2 regions of the Neobacillus sp. Fa239 genome follow, and region 1 is predicted to be linked to the other one. Evidence: predicted binding sites of a transcription regulator. Region 1 holds the regulator's gene; the other holds the start of a gene.
What was found. Region 1 encodes Rex, which represses fermentation and respiration genes when NADH is low (regulators of the CRP and FNR family bind a similar motif). Its sites were predicted from a motif close to TTGTGAAATATTTCACAA; they were not measured.

Region 1 (3,205 bases):
GTTCCTCTTCCGTTTAACGTTACATCATGGAATTGTCCGCCGTTCGAGGCCCCTATTCCATTAATAACCAGATCTCCTCTATTTTTTACTTCCATTTTCATTCTCCTTTATAGTAATTTCGATTTAATTTCTTCGATACACGCCATCAGAGAAAGCTGAGCAACCATTTTTGTTCCCCGCTCTAAATGGAAACCCTCTGCGTTTAGCAATAAAAGACAAGAAGAGACACCCAGCTTTCTCGTAATCACCAATTCTCCGCTTTTTTGCTTAAGCTCCTGACGATGATCAATGAGCAGCTGCAGCAGCATGGTCCCCTCATCCAAATTGATTTCCCCTGATTGTAGAAGCTTTTCTAGAACAAATAATTCAAGCATTCTTGAAAAATTGAAATTCAAACTGCCTTTTTCCTGCTCTAAATAAAAATTGGCGACTGTTGTCGAAACAATGTTACGTTTTATTAATTCATCCTTCGATAAATTTAAGTCGGTTACGCTTGGGGAAAACATGTTTGCCAGCTCATCCAAGGATAAGTTTTCTTTCATCGTTTGAATTTTATTAATTCGATCTAACATCTTTTCTTTTGGAAAAAAAGTTTCTTGGCCGGTAAAGGTCGATTTCCGAACAAACCACTCCTCAGGGATTAGATCCTTTCGTTTCCATCTATATAACTGTCCATATGATATTCCGGCCAAATCTAATAATTCCTTTTTCGATATTAACTCCTCGCTCATATTGATAACCCCTTTCATAAAATCAATGTAACATAACACTGTTACGTTGTAAAGACAGGAATAAAATCCCTTAATCAATAAAAAAAGCCTTTCTACTTTTCGTAGAAAGGCCTCTTTCTTTACAATTCATCCATTTCTATTGTCGGATAATGCTTTAAAAAATAAACGAGCGATTGCAGCTCCACTGCCAAGTCAATGTGATGAACTCTAATGGATGATGGGACATTTAACCTTGCAGGAGTAAAATTCAAGATCGCTTTGACATTGGCTTTGACAAGCTTATCGGTAATCATTTGGGCCACTGGAGCAGGAACGGTCAGAATCGCCACTTGAATCTGTTCTTTCATGATTTGCTCTTCTAAATCATCCATGTGGTAGACTGGCACATCCCCAATCGTTGTGCCCATTTTATTTGGGTCGACATCAAAGGCGCACTGAATCTTCGTATTATTATTTTTTAAAAAATTATAATTTAAAAATGCTGTACCAAGATTACCTACACCAATTAACGCTACCTTTGTTAATTCATCTTGATCGAGTGTTTTCCGAAAAAAGGTTAACAGGTAGTTGACATTATACCCGTACCCTTTTTTTCCTAAAGCCCCGAAATACGAAAAATCCCTGCGAATCGTTGCCGAGTCTACTTTCACTGCCTCGCTTAATTCCGCTGATGAAACTCTTTGTTTCCCGGAAGCACTCAGATTTTGTAAAAATCGATAATATAATGGAAGTCGTTTTGCTGTCGCCTGTGGAATTTTCATTGTATCATTCGTCATGTTCTCCTACACCCCCATGAATGGATTTGTATCCTTTAATTCCTTTTAAAATCACCATGTTTACCGCCCGTTTTCTCTACTAGATAAGTCGGGCCGATCACCATGCCTTTATCCACTGCTTTACACATATCATAAACGGTTAACGCACATACAGTCGCAGCTGATAGCGCTTCCATTTCCACACCGGTACTGCCCTTTGTTTTCACAACAGCCTCAATGTTTAACTTATACAGCTCCTCTTGGTCCCTGCTCCAAGAGAATGAGACATTAATACCTGTCAAAGGAATGGGATGGCACATCGGAATCAAATCCCATGTTTTTTTCGCGGCCATAACGGCTGCTACCTGAGCAACGGCTAAAACATCGCCTTTTTTCATTTGATTATTCGTAATTCTATCATAAATTTCTTTATTGACAGTGATGCTTGAATGGGCCAATGCTGTACGTGCCGTTTCCGGCTTATCACTTACATCAACCATTTTCGCCCTGCCCTCTTCATTAAAATGAGTAAATTCAGCCATAAAAAAAATCCTCCTATCAAATCATACACTATTTTTTCGTTCATGTGTGTGAAACTTTGAGCGAATTAAGACAAATTTACAGTAATTTCTTATTCCCTAGTCGAATTATCGCACTTATTGCCGATATAAGGGGAATAAGGTACACTATTTTTAAGTAATAGAGGTGAATAGAATGATTTTATTACAGGTTAATCAACTAGCAAAATATTATGGCGCTGACCTTATTTTATCGAATATAAAACTTGAATTACAAACCCGGGACCGCGTTGCCCTTGTAGGAAGGAACGGTGCCGGAAAATCCACCCTTTTGAAAATGATTGCCGGATTCATATCGCACGACAGCGGTGAGATCATCAAGCCGAAAGATGTAACAATCGGCTATCTGGCCCAAAATACCGGATTAGAATCGAATTTGTCGATTTGGGATGAAATGTTGACCGTGTTTGAAGACCTTAGAGCGATGGAAAAATCGCTTCGGAGGCTTGAAGAACAAATGGCGGACCCGGAAATTAGCAGCTACGATAGAATATTAAAGGAATATGACCAGCTCCAAGTAAAATTCAAAGAACAGGGAGGATATCAATATGAAGCTGATATCCGCTCTGTCTTACATGGATTAAATTTTTCGAACAGCTCGCTCATGATATCCAGTTTAAGCGGTGGTCAAAAAACCCGTCTGGCCTTAGGAAAGCTTCTGTTAACAAAGCCTGATATCCTAATTTTAGACGAACCGACAAACCATCTTGATATCGACACCTTAACTTGGCTTGAGCAATATCTGCAAGGTTATGATGGAGCAATTTTAATTGTTTCCCATGACCGCTATTTTTTAGATAAAGTGGTGACGCAGGTTTACGAGGTTTCCCGCAGACAAATTCAAAAATTCATTGGAAACTATAGTTCCTACCTGGATCAAAAAGCAGTCAATTACGAACGGGATATGAAGCTATATGAAAAGCAGCAGCAAGAGGTTGCGAGTCTGCAAGACTTTATCGCCCGGAACCTTGCCCGTGCTTCAACGACGAAACGTGCTCAAAGCCGCCGGAAAAAGCTTGAAAAAATGGAACTGATGGACCGTCCCCTAGGCGACGAAAAGTCCGCCTCCTTCTCGTTTGAGATTGAGAAACAAAGCGGTAATGATGTCCTGATGGTTGATTCACTCGCTGTCGGATATAAC
Region 2 (3,205 bases), 2.0 Mb from region 1:
TTCAAAATCAACGGCTATTCCATTTTCATCGCGGATTACTTTTACTTCACCATATTTGATAGCACTTAGTGAATCTGCTACGACACTTAAACCTGCAATACCGGTCGCCATTGTCCGTAGTATTTTCGTATCATGTAAGGCCATTTCAATTCTTTCATAGCTGTATTTATCATGCATATAATGGATGACATTCAATGTATTGATATAAAGACCTGCAAGCCATTCCATCATTTGGTCGAATTTTTGCATTACTTCCTTGTAATCTAATACTTCAGATTGTATTGGTTGATACTGTGGGCCGACCTGAATTTTTAGTTTTTCATCGATCCCGCCGTTAATCGCATAAAGAAGTGCTTTTGCAAGATTAGCACGAGCCCCGAAGAACTGCATTTGCTTTCCAATTTCCATCGCAGAAACACAGCAGGCAATCCCATAGTCATCACCATATTCCGGACGCATGATATCGTCATTTTCGTATTGGATGGAACTGGTTTTAATCGACATTTTCGCACAGTACTTTTTAAAGTTTTCAGGAAGCATTGTTGACCATAGAACAGTTAAGTTTGGCTCAGGTGCAGGGCCCAAGTTGTCTAAGGTATGAAGGAAACGGAAAGAGTTCTTCGTTACTAATGAACGTCCGTCCTGTGTCATCCCGCCGATTGATTCTGTAACCCAAGTAGGGTCGCCGCTGAATAATTCATTATAATCTGGTGTACGGGCAAATTTAACAAGTCTGAGCTTCATTACAAAATGGTCGACTAATTCTTGTGCTTCAGTTTCTGTTAATATACCATTCTGCCAATCTCTTTCAACATATATATCAAGAAAAGAAGAAACACGTCCAAGACTCATGGCAGCACCGTTTTGCTCTTTAATCGCAGCTAAGTAACCAAAATATACCCATTGGAAGGCTTCAGCAGCATTTTTCGCCGGTTGAGAAATATCGAAGCCGTAGCTGTTTGCCATTTCTTTCAGTTCTTTTAATGCACGATATTGCTCAGAGAGTTCTTCGCGTAACCTCATGACATCTTCTGACATTACTTGGCTGGTATTATTGTAATCTTTTTGTTTTTCTTTCATTAAGAAATCGACACCATATAAGGCAACGCGTCGGTAATCTCCGATAATACGTCCTCGTCCATAGGCATCAGGAAGACCGGTAATAATGGCAGCTTTTCTTGCAAGCCTCATTTCATCGGTATAAACATCAAAAACTCCTTGGTTATGAGTTTTGCGAATTTCTGTAAAAATTCTTTCAATTTCCTGATTTAACTCATAACCATAAGCCTCGCAAGCCTGTTTCGCCATTCGAATCCCGCCGTAAGGCTGAAGGGAACGGTTAAAGGGTTTGTCGGTTTGAACCCCGACGACTTTCTCAAGTTCTTCGTCAAGATAGCCTGGTCCATGCGAAGTGATTGTTGAAACCGTTTCGGTATCCATCTCAAGGACACCGCCATGTTCACGCTCCTGTTTGGTTAGTTCTATGACTTGTTCCCAAAGTTTGTTTGTTCCTTCAGTTGGTCCTTCTAAGAATGCATCGTCGCCTGTATAAGGAGTAAAGTTTTTCAAAATAAAATCTCTTACGTTAACTTCATGTTTCCAAATACCATTGTTAAAACCTTTCCATTGTTCCATGATTATTCACCCCTATTAAAAATTGAAAATATAACAGATTATGGATCTATATCTCACAATTAGTATAACAGCTCGAATGTGAAAATTTTCACATAAATTGTTAAGATATTGTGAAATACATATTTTAAAGGTTTTTTTAACGATTTATTGAACTTCTTGTGAACGAATTTGGATTAGGTATAAATCTGTATTATATAAAAAACACACAATACAAAAACTGTTATATAGGCGAAAAACAATAATAACAAGGTATTTATATTATTTAACCAGTGAAACAGATTCCTTTTCCCATTGAAAAAGGATGACTTTGGGTCATCCTCTAATCTACTACGATATCAGCGATCATTGGTCCATTATGCGCCCGGTCAGGGTGGGCCTCGCAAATTAATCGATAGGTTCCTTCTTGATCAAATTGAAGAGGAACGACCGTTTCTTCTCCTTTTTTAACTGTGCCTTTTATCTTCGTACCTTCTATATAAAAAGGATGCTCATTTCCATTGATTCCATTAATAAAAAGCTTTACCTTTTCCCCTTTTTCTAAATGAATGGTTCCCGGGTCCCATCGATAAGCTTCAATTTCTTTTCCATCCTTCATTTTACTTTTATATTCGACTGTGACCATGTGAATTTCGCGAATATTACTATTCGCTTGCTGATTAAACACGGCCGTATCAGCAGCTCTCAGCATGAACCAGGCTGAAATGGTAACCAGTGTGAAACCGACTGCTAAATAAAATAAAAGTGTTTCTTTTTTTATGACGAAAAATTTCATTTCCATAACCCCCTCTGATATATTTGTCCTATTTTATGTTTATGCAGATAGGGGGAGAAAACTTGTCTTTTATTTTAACTGTTTTAGGATAGGGCAATCTGTCAAGAATAGGGATACAGCATGAGGACTATTCAAATAAAAAGGAATTATTTTCTTTGTTTTTCCTGTTGAAAAGTTTATATTAAGATAAGTAGAGAAAATAATGGGTGGTTATCTTGTTGGGGATCAAAAAAGAAAAATTACTTCAAATAGCGAAATTTATATTTCCACTTTTTTTACTGATTTTTGCGATTGTCGAAATAAAAAAATTTACTGGCAATGTAAATGTCCACTTACTTCAAAACGAATTGAACCGACTTAATATAGGTATCTTGCTCCTGATTTTGGCTGTTACTTTTTCTGCAGTACTCCCAATGATGCTTTATGATGTCATTCTTGTTCAAATACTGAAATTGCGGGTGCCTAAAAAGGAATTGTTAGAGCAGTCGTTTATTGCCAATGCCTTTTCAAGTTTAATCGGCTTTGGCGGTATCATTGGTGCAATGTTAAGAACCTACTTTTTCAATAGCTTAGAAAATGATAAACGAAAGTTAGTAGGCGGAATAGCTTCCGTTTCGTTTTTTTACTTAACAGGAATTTCTGTCCTCTCTTGGATTGTGGTAATCGGATATTATAATTTTCCGCTGTTCGCTGATACCCGGTGGCTTTTTTTTGCGGTTCTTGCGGTGAGCTTTTTTACACCGGTATTTTTGTTCATCCATTTTCTTAAAAGGAAAAGGGACCACAATTCTTTGATTT

Region 2: pflB (formate C-acetyltransferase) is a predicted target of Rex. The motif match lies at 1,712-1,729, and genes of this name have one in related genera.

Annotation. Positions count from the first base shown of each region.
Region 1 covers NZ_AP041611.1:9,252-12,456, reverse strand. Annotated here, with positions in the region: gene ACZ5XR_RS00070 (cytoplasmic protein) at 1-95, opposite strand, end outside; gene ACZ5XR_RS00065 (YhbD family protein) at 108-731, opposite strand; gene ACZ5XR_RS00060 (redox-sensing transcriptional repressor Rex) at 851-1,507, opposite strand; gene moaC (cyclic pyranopterin monophosphate synthase MoaC) at 1,543-2,028, opposite strand; gene ACZ5XR_RS00050 (ABC-F family ATP-binding cassette domain-containing protein) at 2,201-3,205, shown strand, end outside.
Region 2 covers NZ_AP041611.1:3,688,393-3,691,597, reverse strand. Annotated here, with positions in the region: gene pflB (formate C-acetyltransferase) at 1-1,635, opposite strand, end outside; gene ACZ5XR_RS18010 (cupredoxin domain-containing protein) at 1,955-2,407, opposite strand; gene mprF (bifunctional lysylphosphatidylglycerol flippase/synthetase MprF) at 2,626-3,205, shown strand, end outside.